4 regions of the Shinella sp. 1A1 genome follow, and region 4 is predicted to be linked to each of the others. Evidence: predicted binding sites of a transcription regulator. Region 4 holds the regulator's gene; each other region holds the start of a gene.
The links. The regulator PhoB, encoded in region 4, activates phosphate uptake and scavenging genes when phosphate is short. The targets are predictions, from matches to a motif close to TGTCATNNANCTGTCAT.
Positions count from the first base shown of each region.

Region 1: the regulator PhoB is predicted to act here: its motif matches at 1,324-1,340, upstream of ACZ48C_RS08470 (LTA synthase family protein).
Region 2: the regulator PhoB is predicted to act here: its motif matches at 1,794-1,810, upstream of ACZ48C_RS03700 (RNA degradosome polyphosphate kinase).
Region 3: the regulator PhoB is predicted to act here: its motif matches at 1,270-1,286, upstream of ACZ48C_RS14785 (alkaline phosphatase D family protein).

Region 1 covers NZ_AP039671.1:1,686,088-1,689,134, reverse strand. The annotation lists gene ACZ48C_RS08470 (LTA synthase family protein) at 1-1,310, opposite strand, end outside; gene ACZ48C_RS08465 (NAD+ synthase) at 1,603-3,047, shown strand, end outside.
Region 2 covers NZ_AP039671.1:750,611-753,657, reverse strand. The annotation lists gene ACZ48C_RS03700 (RNA degradosome polyphosphate kinase) at 1-1,704, opposite strand, end outside; gene hdaA (DnaA regulatory inactivator HdaA) at 2,019-2,702, opposite strand; gene ACZ48C_RS03690 (AI-2E family transporter) at 2,735-3,047, opposite strand, start outside.
Region 3 covers NZ_AP039671.1:3,019,930-3,022,976, forward strand. The annotation lists gene ACZ48C_RS14785 (alkaline phosphatase D family protein) at 1-1,174, opposite strand, end outside; gene ACZ48C_RS14790 (M3 family metallopeptidase) at 1,488-3,047, opposite strand, start outside.
Region 4 covers NZ_AP039671.1:163,110-166,156, forward strand. The annotation lists gene pstB (phosphate ABC transporter ATP-binding protein PstB) at 1-328, shown strand, start outside; gene phoU (phosphate signaling complex protein PhoU) at 379-1,107, shown strand; gene phoB (phosphate regulon transcriptional regulator PhoB) at 1,126-1,809, shown strand; gene ACZ48C_RS00845 (methyl-accepting chemotaxis protein) at 2,075-3,047, opposite strand, start outside.

The sequences.
Region 1 (3,047 bases), 1.5 Mb from region 4:
TAGGGGCCGTGGCCCTGCAGCGTGACGGCGAAGAAGAAGAACGGGTTTTCCTGCGCGTCCGCCTGGCGGATGATTTCCTTCGTCAGCGCCTCGTCCGAGGTGAAGTTGCCGCGCTTTGCCAGCGGCGGCATCTGGTCGACGTCCTTGAAAGCCTCGAAGCCGAAGGCCTTGTAGACGCTGGTGCGGTTCCAGAACCAGCCGGAGAACGGATGGATGGCGCGTGCCGTATAGCCTTCCGCGCGGAAGAACGTGGCGAGCGAGGGGATCGGCTTGCGCACATATTGCTGGTAGGGGATGCTGCCGGTCGGCAGGAAGGCGTTGGAGAAGCCCGTCAGCGCCTCGAATTCCACATTGGCCGTCAGGCCGCCGAATTCCGGCGAGAAGACGTTGCCGCTGGCGTTTTCGCGGATGACCGGCATCGGATCGGGCGAAAGCTTGACGTTCTGAAGGCGCGTCGGATCCCAGAGGGACTCGCTCATCACCACGATGACGTCCGGCTTGGAGCGATGCGTCGTGCCGGCCGGCAGGGGCTTGGACGGAATCTTGTCGATGGCGTCGATCATGTAGCCGGCAGGCGCCTGCACGTTCGCCATCGGCAGGTTGATCGCGAAGGCCATGACGAAGCCGTTATGGCGGTAGTTCTCCGCCTGGTCCCACATGATCGGGAAGACCTTCAGCCGGTCGCGCACCCAGGAGAAGTCGTTGTAGTCCATGATGGACACGAAGCCGGCAAGCAGCGGCAGCGTGACGGCAAGGCGCGTCAGGCGCTCCTTCCTGGTCAGCGGGCGGAAGCGGCGCCAGGCGAAGATCCAGAGTGCGATGAGGCCGGCGACCGCGGCGAGGACGGCAAGCGCAAGGCCCGCGGCGGTCCACGGGCGGTCCTGCACCAGCACGGGCATCAGTTCGAGGATCTGGCGGCCGAAAAGCAGGTCGGTCGGATAGAGCGGGTCGGTGAGGAACACCTGCTTCTGCTGCGAGATGACGCCCATCAGCACGACGAGCGGGGAGACCAGCAGCACGGCCTTGTGCTGGCGGCCGATCAGCGCGTCGATGGCAAGATAGAGCAGGAAGAACATGCCGGCGGTCGTCCAGCCGGGCTGCTGGAGATTGGTCAGATAGGCATAGGTCTGCCCGAGCGAGCCACGCGTGATGAGTTCGACGACGACGACGGTGGCAAGCGCCAGGAGAAACGAGACGGCCAGCGAGCGCAGAACCGCCAGCGCCTTGGCATGGCGCGCGAAAAAGCCTGCCTCTGCGGCGGAAATCTCGGTGGCTTCGATTGCCACGGCTGCGGAAGTGAACAGGGCCACGGCCTTCTCCGGGTGTCATAAAACTTTCGTGTATCTGTCATACGGATGTCATCTTGAACAGAACATGAATGGCTTGCCCAACGTTTCCGGCGTGCTTTGGTTCCTTCTGTTGCATTGCGGCAATGGTCGCGAACCCCCTGAAAAACGACGGATTTTGCCGAAATCGAATGCAAACCGGCCGCCGTTCATTCCCAAAACGCCAGCCATGCTCTAAAGAGCGTATCGACCGTCCGTCGTTTCCTTAGGCATCGCGCGGGAAAGGCGGACACGAGCAGGAGACGGGTCCGCAGACATGACTTCCGAGACTGAAAAGACCACGCTGCGCATCGCTGTCGCGCAATTGAACCCGACGGTCGGCGACATTGCCGGTAATCTCGCCAAGGCGCGCGCCGCCCGCGAGGATGCGGCCCGGCAGGGCGCCGATCTCCTGCTCCTGACGGAACTCTTCATCTCCGGCTATCCGCCGGAGGACCTCGTGCTGAAGCCAGCCTTCCTGAAGTCCTGCCGCCGGGCGATCGACGACCTTGCCGCCGATACGGCGAAGGGCGGTCCCGGCGTCGTCATCGGTTTTCCGCGCCAGGACGAGACCGGGCGATACAATGCCGTCGCCGTGCTCGACGGCGGCAAGGTGATCGCGGTGCGCGACAAGGTGGACCTGCCGAACTACGGCGAGTTCGACGAGAAGCGCGTCTTCGATCAGGGCGCCATGCCCGGTCCGGTCAATTTCCGCGGCGTGCGGCTTGGCATTCCGATCTGCGAGGATATCTGGGGCGATCTCGGCGTCTGCGAGACGCTGGCCGAGAGCGGCGCGGAAATCCTGCTGTCGCCGAACGGCTCGCCCTATTATCGCGGCAAGGTGGACATGCGCCATCAGGTCGCCCTGAAACAGGTGATCGAGACCGGCCTGCCGCTTCTCTACGCCAACCAGCTCGGCGGGCAGGACGAACTCGTCTTCGACGGCGCGAGCTTCGCCTTCAACGCGGACAAGACGCTCGCCTTCCAGATGAGCCAGTTCGAGGAGACGATCGCGCTCACCACCTGGAAGAAGCACGGCGCTGGCTGGGTCTGCGATGGCGGGCCGATGTCGCGCATTCCCGAGCGGGAGGAGGCGGATTATCGCGCGTGCCTCCTCGGCTTCCGCGACTACGTCAACAAGAACGGCTTCAAGAATGTCGTGCTCGGCCTTTCCGGCGGCATCGACTCGGCGATCTGCGCGGCCATCGCCGTGGATGCGCTCGGCGAGGAGCGGGTGCGCTGCGTCATGCTGCCCTACCGCTATACCTCGAAGGACTCGCTGAAGGACGCGGCCGATTGCGCGAAGGCGCTCGGCTGCCGCTACGACATCGTGCCGATCGAGGCGCCGGTGAGCGGCTTCCTCTCTTCGCTCTCCGAGCTTTTCGAGGGGACGGACGAGGGGATCACCGAGGAGAACCTCCAGAGCCGCGCCCGCGGCACGATCCTCATGGCGATCTCCAACAAGTTCGGCTCGATGGTCGTCACGACCGGCAACAAGTCGGAAATGTCGGTCGGCTACGCCACGCTCTACGGCGATATGAACGGCGGCTTCAATCCCATCAAGGACCTCTACAAGATGCAGGTCTACGGCCTGTCGCGCTGGCGCAACGGGCATGTGCCGCCGGGTGCGCTTGGCCCCTCGGGCGAGGTCATTCCGCACAACATCATCGACAAGGCTCCGTCCGCGGAACTGCGGCCCAACCAGACCGACCAGGATTCGCT
Region 2 (3,047 bases), 590 kb from region 4:
GATGTCGGGATCGACCAGCGAGTTCATCTTCATCCAGATCGCGGCCGGCGCACCGTTCTTCGCATGCGCGATCTCCTCGTCGATGTGACGCAGGATGCGCGGGCGCAGCGTATAGGGCGAGAAGGCGAGTTTCATGCCGGCCTCCGGCTCGCCATAGCCGGTGATGAAGTTGAAGATGTTCGCCATGTCGCTGGCGATGGTCGGGTTGCAGGTGAAGAAGGACAGGTCCGTATAGATCTTCGCCGTGACCGGATGGTAGTTGCCCGTGCCGAGGTGGCAATAGGTGCGCAGCTTGCCTTCCTCGCGGCGCACGACCATCGACATCTTGGCATGGGTCTTCAGTTCGATGAAGCCGAAGACGACCTGCACGCCGGCACGCTCGAGGTCGCGCGCCCAGCGGATGTTGGCCTCTTCGTCGAAGCGGGCCTTCAGCTCCACCAGCGCCGTCACGGACTTGCCGGCCTCGGCGGCGTCGATCAGCGCGCGCACGATGGGGCTGTCGTTGGAGGTGCGGTAGAGCGTCTGCTTTATCGCCAGGACGTCAGGATCGCGCGCAGCCTGGAGAAGGAACTGGACCACCACGTCGAAGCTTTCGTAGGGGTGGTGGACGACCATGTCCTTTTCGCGGATGGCGGCGAGGCAGTCTCCGGCGTGCTCTCGGACACGTTCGGGAAATCGGGCATTGTAGGGCTCGAACCTCAGGTCGTCGCGCGGCGCCTTGGCGATCTCCGACAGCGTGTTGAGGGCGAGCAGGCCCGGCAGGACCGCGACGCGGTTGTCCGGCACGTTCAGCTCGCCGACCACGAAGCGGCGCAGCGATTCCGGCATTTCCGAGTCGGTCTCGATGCGGATCACCGAGCCGCGGCGGCGGCGCTTCAGCGCCGTCTCGAAGAAGCGCACGAGGTCTTCCGCCTCTTCCTCCACTTCGATATCGCTGTCGCGGATGATGCGGAACGTACCCGAGCCGCGCACGATATAGCCCGGGAAGAGCTTGCCGATGAAGAGGCCGACGGCATCCTCCAGCGTGATGTAGCGGATCGCGCCGCCGGCGTCCGGCAGGCGGATGAAGCGGTCGAGCGCGACGGGCAGGCGTAGCAGCGCCGTCATCGGCTCCTTGCCCATCGTGCTTTCGAGCTGGAGGCCGATGGAGAAGCCGAGGTTGGGGATGAAGGGGAACGGGTGCGCCGGGTCGATGGAAAGCGGCGTCAGCACCGGGAAGATCGACTGGATGAATTCCTGCTGCAGCCAGACCCGGTCGTCGCTGGAAAGCGCCGTCGGGCGGACGATGAGGATGTCTTCCTTGGCGAGATATTGCTGGAGCACGGCGAGCGAGGCCTGCTGCTCCATCTGGAGATTGTCGATCTCCTTGAGGATGTCGTCGAGCTGCTCGGCCGAGGTCTTGCCGTCCGGGCTGCGGATGCCGACGCCCTGGCGCACCTGCCCTTCAAGGCCGGCGACGCGCACCATGAAGAACTCGTCGAGATTGGCGGCCGAGATGGAGAGGAACCGCACGCGCTCCAGCAGCGGATGGGCGGTGTTCAGCGTCTCCTCGAGGACGCGGCGGTTGAACTGGAGCCAGGAGAATTCACGGTTGATGAAGCGCTCGGGGCTCGCCATCAGCGCTTCGATATCGACGGAAGCGCCATCGGGGCGCGCGCCCTCGGCGGGCTTTTCCTGAGAAAGATCGGAAGTCGCTGTATCCATTGGATGTTCCGCCCGGTTGGCCACCTGTTCGACGCAGCTTCGAACGGGAAAGGATTTATGCTTTTCCACGAAGCGCTTAGCGCAGTTTGACGACAGAACTGTGACAGTCAATCGGGGGCGGTGGAATTCGGGGGACAATCGTGTGTGGCACCCCCCTCTGCCCTGCCGGGCATCTCCCCCACAAGGGGGGAGATCGGCAAGAGGCGAGAGCCGTGCTTCATCGGTACCGTTAAAGACGGGCGAGACGCTGCCCCATCCAATCTCCCCCCTTGTGGGGGAGATGCCCGGCAGGGCAGAGGGGGGGTAGTCCGCCCCTAGTCCCCGCCCACCATTTCCCCCAGCACCTCCTGCGCCAGCGCCCGCGTGATGCGGCTGCCGCGGGCGAGCGCGAGGCGGTCGAGCCGTTCCACCAGCGTCTGCGCGGCCTCCAGCGAGCGCTCCATGCGCGCGACGATATAGGCCACCAGCTTCTCGTCGACGAAGAGCTGGCGGTCGGCGAAGAGCTTGACGATGACCTGGGAGAGCAGTTCGTCGTCCGGCTCGCCGATCTCCACCACCGTCGCCGCCTTGAGGCGCGAGCGCAGGTCCGGCAGGTCGACCGGCCAGGACATCGGCCAGAGCCGGCTGGTGATGAGCAGCGTGTGGCCGTGCTGGCGCACATTGTTGATGACGTGGAAGAGCGTGCGGTCGTCGAAGCCCTTGCGGTCGGCATCCTCGATGAGCACGGGGCCGTGCTCGGCCGCCGCTTCCGCCCCCCTGCCCGGCTCGGCCTCGATCAGCGCCGCGCCGGCCTTCTCGCGCCAGATCGCGGCAAGGTGCGACTTGCCCGAGCCGATCGGCCCGGCGATGATGACGACGGGCGCCGGCCAATGCGGCCAGGCGTCGATCATCGCCACCGCCGCATCGACGGGCTCGGCGACGAGCAGGTCGTCGCGGCCCGTCGCGGGATCGTGCCCGAAGGCCAGCGGCAACTGTTCGGCTGTCTTGCGCGACGTCATGGACATTACTCGGTACTCTGAACTCTTGCCGTCTACTCGTCTTCCGGCGTGCTCTCTTCGAGAAGGATGGGCTTGCTGCTGCCGTAATAGAGGTCGCTGTCAAGGTAACGCCTGAGGCCGAAGCGGACAAGCACGCCCACCGCGGCCGCCGCCGGCACCGCGATCATCAGCCCGACGAAGCCGAAGAGCGCGCCGAAGGCGACGAGCGCGAACATCAGCCACACCGGATGCAGCCCGACGCGCGAGCCGACCAGCTTCGGCTGGAGGATGTTGCCCTCGATGAACTGGCCGGAGAAGAAGATGACGGCGACGAGCACGACCATCCAGTAATCCGGCCAGAACTGC
Region 3 (3,047 bases), 590 kb from region 4:
CCCGCTCGCGCGCCGTCGGCGGGCCGTCGGACCCGTCCGCCACGCCCTCATAGCCCAGGCGATTGGCATAGTCGTCCCAGATGACGAGGCCGAGCGGCATGTCGCAGGCGATCACCTTCCAGACGGCACGGGAGGCCGCAAGCTCGCGGCGCAGCCACGCGGCCTGCCGCGGGCCGAACAGGTCGTTCTCGGTGCCGCCCCGGTTGGGGCCGCGATAGGAGCGCAGGTCCACGAAGAACACGTCGAGCAGCGGCCCGTAGGCGACCTTGCGGAAGATGCGCCCGGGCTCGCCGGGCAGATAGCGGATCGGCGTCATCTCGTGAAAGGCGCGCCGCGCACGCGCCTCGTAGACCTTGATGTCCTTTTCCGGGTAGCGCCGGTCGCCCGAAAGATCGCTCGATGCCGACCAGTTGTTCAGAACCTCATGGTCGTCCCACTGGAAGAAGGTCGGGCATTCCCTGTTGAAGGAAAGCAGGTGGTCGTCGAGGAGATTGTATTTCCACTGTCCGCGGAATTCCTCCAGCGTGCGCGCCACGTTGCGCTTCTCGTCGGTGACGATGCGATTCTTCCAGATTCCGCCGTCGCGCAGCCTGATCTCGTCCGGGATCGGCCCATCGGCATAGACCGTGTCGCCCGAATGGATGAAGAAATCCGGCTCGTGGCGCAGCATGGTCGAATAGGTCTTCATGCCGACATCGTCGATGCCCCAGCCCTGCCCCGCCGTATCGCCCGACCAGACGAAGCGCACCGACCGCTTGCGCATCGGCGCGGTGCGGAAGCGCCCGACGATGGGCTCGGAGACGAGATGGCTGGAATAGGGATCGCCCGCCGTGAAGCGGTAGAAGATGTCCTGATCCGGCAGCAGCCCCTGCAGCATCGCCTTGACCGTATTGTCCGAGGCCGCCGTCGCCGTTTGCAGCGGCACCCGCATCGCATCGATGAAACTGTCGGTGGTCGCATATTCCAGCGTCACCTCCGCCGGCCGGTCGACCCGCGCCCAGACGACGCCCGATGAGCAATCCACGTCGCCGGACTGGACGCCATGCGAGAAGGCCGGGCTGCCATGGCGCCGCGCATAATAGGGAACCGCCAGCGCCGAGGACGTGGCCAGCGCGCCGGCGCCCGCCGTCAGCAGAAACGAGCGCCGCGTCAGCGCCTCGGGAACGATCGCCATGCCACCTCCGGCCCAGCCCGCGAAAAGACGGGCAGACCATGAGTCTCCGGCATGTCAGTCCGGTAACGGGACGATGACGTTTCACCCAAGCTTTGGTGACGGGAGGATGACGAGGGGCGCGTTCATGGTGCCGCGCTCTATCCGGCCTATCCGCAGCCCGCTCCCCCCTCTGCTTCGTCATAGCCGGGCCTGACCCGACCATCCATGCTCGGGTGCCGCCGCGGATCCTCGGGCCAAGCCCGAGGATGACGTCGGTGTGGAGGCACGGTCACGGCAGAAGTCGTGTAAGGCAGAGCGAGCGCCAGGCGCCGGCTCAGGCCGCCAGCCCCTTCTTCTCCAGCATGGCCTCCGGGCTCGGCAGCTTGCCGCGGAAGGCCTTGTAGGCGTCCTCCGGGTCGACTGAGCCGCCGACGGAGTAGATGTAGGTCTTCAGCCGCTCCGCCATGACCGGATTGAAGGCGTCGCCCGTTTCCGTGAAGGCGGAAAAGGCATCGGCGTCGAGCACTTCCGACCACATGTAGGAATAGTAGCCGGCCGAATAGCCGTCGCCCGAGAAGACATGCTGGAAATGCGGCGTCGCGTGACGCATGACGATGGACGCCGGCAGGCCGATCTTTTCCAGCACCTCCGCCTGCACCGCCATCGGGTCCTCGACGGGGCCGCGCGTATGGAACGCCATGTCGACCAGCGCCGAGGAGGTGAACTCCACCGTCGCGAAGCCCGAATTGAAGGTGCGGGCGGCCAGCACCTTGTCGAGCAGCGCCTGCGGCATCGCCTCGCCCGTCCGGTAATGTACGGCATAGCGTGTCAGCACTTCCGGCACCGTCAGCCAGTGCTCGTAGAGCTGCGACGGCAGCTCCACGAAATCGCGCGAGACGCCGGTGCCCGAGACGGAGGGATAGGTGACGTTGGAGAGCATGCCGTGCAGCGCATGGCCGAATTCGTGGAAGAGCGTGCGCGCATCGTCGAGCGACAGCAGCGCGGGCTTGCCTTCCGCGGGCTTGGCGAAATTGCAGACATTGTAGATGATCGGCAGTTCCCCGACAGCGCCGTTCGGCAGCGGCAGGCGATGCTGGCTCTGGTAGGAGCTCATCCATGCGCCGGAACGCTTGGAGGAGCGGGCGAAATAATCGCCGAGGAACATGGCGACCAGCCTGTCCTCCCGGTCTCGGATCTCGAAGACCCGCACATCGGGATGATAGACCGGCACGCCCTTCTGCTCGATGGCGCGGATGCCGAAGAGCCGCTCTGCAACGTCGAAGCAGGCCTCGATGACCTTTTCGAGCTGGAGATAGGGCTTCAGCTCCGCCTCGGAGAAATTGAATTTTTTCGCGCGCAGCTTTTCCGCATAGTAGCGCCAGTCCCAGGGCATGACCTCGTGGTTGCGGCCTTCCTCGGCGATCAGCGCGGCAAGCTCCGCCTCCTCCTCGCGCGCCCGCGCCACGGCCTTTTCCCAGACCTGCATCAGGAGCCCGTTCACCGCCTCCGGCGTCTTGGCCATGGTGTTGTCGAGCTTCAGGGCCGCGAAGTTCCCGTAGCCGAGCAGCCCGGCCTTTTCGGCCCTGAGCGCCAGCGTTTCCTTGACGATGCCGCGATTGTCCGTCTCGCCTGCATTCTCGCCGCGCGCCACCCAGGCCCGGAACGCCTGCTCGCGCAGGTCGCGGCGGGCGGAGAAGGTGAGGAACGGCTCGATGATCGAGCGCGACAGGGTGACGGCGTAGCGCCCATCCTCGCCGCGCTCGCGCGCCGCCGCCGCCATGGCATCCTTCAAGAAGTCCGGCAGACCATCGAGCGCCTCGCCCTCGTCGAGGACAAGCGCCCAGTTCTTCTCGTCGGCGAGCACGTTCTGGCCGAATTTCGCGCCGAGGCCGGC
Region 4 (3,047 bases):
AAGCGGCACCGGCCTTTCCGGCGGCCAGCAGCAGCGCCTGTGCATCGCCCGCGCCGTCGCCGTCAGCCCGGAAGTCATCCTGATGGACGAGCCCTGCTCGGCGCTTGACCCCATCGCGACCGCCAAGGTCGAGGAGCTGATCCACGAGCTGCGCGCCAACTTCACCATCGTCATCGTGACGCATTCCATGCAGCAGGCGGCCCGCGTCTCGCAGCGCACCGCCATGTTCCACCTCGGCAACCTCGTCGAGGAGAACGACACCGACAAGATGTTCACCAACCCGGACGACCAGCGCACGCAGGACTACATCATGGGCCGCTTCGGCTGACGGTCTCGTCGCCAAAGCCCCGAATGTCCGCGCGCATCAAGGATAAAGCCATGACATCGACCCATATCGTCTCGATCTATGACGAAGAACTGAAGTACCTCTCCCGCCGTATCTCCGAGATGGGCGGCACCGCCGAGCAGATGGTGTCCGAATCCGTCCGCGCCCTCGTCACCGCGGATGCGGCGCTGGCCCAGAAGGTCATCTCGGAAGACGTGATCCTCGACAATGCCGAGCGCCAGATCAACGAGAAGGCCATCGTCACCATCGCCAAGCGCCAGCCGATGGCGGCGGACCTGCGCGAGATCATGGGCACGATCCGCATCGCGGCCGAGCTGGAACGCGTCGGCGACCTCGGCAAGAACACCGCCAAGCGCGTCATCGCCGTGCAGAGCTCGGGCATGCCCCGCAAGCTCGCCCGCGGCCTGGAGCACCTGGCCGAGCTCGCCCTGATGCAGCTCAAGGAAGTGCTCGACGTCTTCGCCACCCGCTCGGTGGACAAGGCCAAGGCCATCCGCGAGCGCGACGACGAGATCGACGCGATCTACACCTCGCTGTTCCGCGAACTCCTGACCTACATGATGGAAGACCCGCGCAACATCACGCCCTGCACCCATCTCCTGTTCTGCGCCAAGAACATCGAGCGCATCGGCGACCACGCGACCAACATCGCCGAAACCATCTATTACATGGCGACCGGCTCGCAGCCGGAAGGCGAGCGTCCGAAGGACGATACCTCGACCTCCGTCGTCGCCGCCGACGTTGCCGACGCCTCCGAGTAAGCGAGTAGGGTTCGACACATGGTGCCCAGAATAGCCGTCGTCGAAGACGAGGAGGCGCTCAGCGTCCTCCTGCGCTACAACCTCGAAGCCGAGGGCTTCGAGGTCGACACGATCCTCTCCGGCGACGAGGCCGAGATGCGCCTGCAGGAGCGCATGCCGGACCTTCTCATCCTCGACTGGATGCTGCCCGGCGTTTCCGGCATCGAGCTCTGCCGGCGCTTGCGCCAGCGGCCCGAGACCGAGCGCCTGCCGATCATCATGCTGACGGCGCGCGGCGAGGAGAGCGAGCGCGTGCGCGGCCTTGCCACCGGCGCGGACGACTATGTGGTGAAGCCCTTCTCGACGCCGGAGCTGGTCGCCCGCGTGCGCGCCATGCTGCGCAGGGCCAAGCCCGAGGTCGTCTCGACGGTGCTGCGCTGCGGCGACATCGAGCTCGACCGCGACACGCACCGCGTCCACCGCCGCACCCGCGAAGTCCGCCTCGGCCCGACGGAATTCCGCCTCCTGGAATTCCTGATGACGTCGCCCGGCCGCGTCTTCTCGCGCTCGCAGCTCCTTGACGGCGTCTGGGGCCACGACATTTATGTCGACGAGCGTACCGTCGACGTCCATGTCGGCCGCCTGCGCAAGGCGCTCAACTTCGCCAATATGCAGGATGTCATCCGCACGGTCCGCGGTGCCGGCTACTCGCTGGAAACCTGACCGGACGAACTTCCTCCCAAGGACGGAAATGGGCCCTTCGGGGCCTGTTTGCGTTTAGGGAGCTTCCGGCCAGCGCTTCTGGCAAAGCCCGAAACCCTCTCCTTCGCTCGGGCCCGTCTCGAGCATCTGCAACGTTTCTGTTTTCCGATGCGTTGGCAGATCCTCGGCACAAGGCCGAGGATGACGCTGACGGAGGTGCGAGGGCCGTCAACAAAAAGGCCGGCGTTTCCGCCGGCCTCTTTTTCTTCATTCCTGTCGCCAGGTCTCAGAACTCTTCCCAGTCATCCTGCGCGAGCGCCGTGTTGCCGGCGACCTGCGGGATGGCGCGGGCCGCGCTGCGCGGGGCCTGGTAGGCGGCACGCTGCGGCTGGGCCTGCGGGCGCATGGCCTGCTGGACCGGCTGCTGGGCGGCCATGGCCGCGGCGCCGGCGCGGAAGCGGGCGACGAGCGCCTTCAGCGTCTGCGCCTCGTCGTTGAGCGCCATCGAGGCGGCGGTGGTTTCCTCCACCATCGCGGCGTTCTGCTGCGTGACCTGGTCCATCTGGTTGACGGCCGAGTTGATCTCCTTGAGGCCGACGGCCTGCTCGGAGGCCGAGGACGAGATCTGGCGGATGAGGCCGTTGATCTGGATGACCTGCTCGGCGATGTTCTCCAGCGCGCCGCCGGCCTTGCCGACGAGATCGACACCCTCGCGGACCTGCACCTCGGAGGTGTTGATCAGCGTCTTGATCTCCTTGGCGGCGTTTGCCGAGCGCTGGGCGAGTTCACGCACTTCCTGGGCGACGACCGCGAAGCCCTTGCCGGCTTCACCGGCACGCGCCGCCTCTACGCCCGCATTCAGCGCAAGAAGGTTGGTCTGGAAGGCGATGTCGTCGATGACGCCGATGATGTTGGAGATCTCGTGCGAGGAGCTTTCGATACCGCGCATGGCGTCGATCGCCTTCTGCACCACTTCGCCGGACTTGCTGGCGTCGTTGCTGGCCGTATCGACGGACTTGGCGGCGACGCGGGCGTTCTCGGCGCTGGAATTGACCTGCGAGGTCAATTCGTCGAGCGCCGCGGCGGTCTCCTCCAGGCTGGCCGCCTGCTGCTCGGTGCGGTGCGAAAGGTCGGCCGCGCCCTTGGAGATCTCGCTCGTGCCGCCGCCGATATTGCCGACCGAGGCGTTGACCGTCTGGATCGTCTCTTCGAGGCTGGCGATGGCCGAGTTGAAATCGGTCTTGAGCTTGCCGTACTCG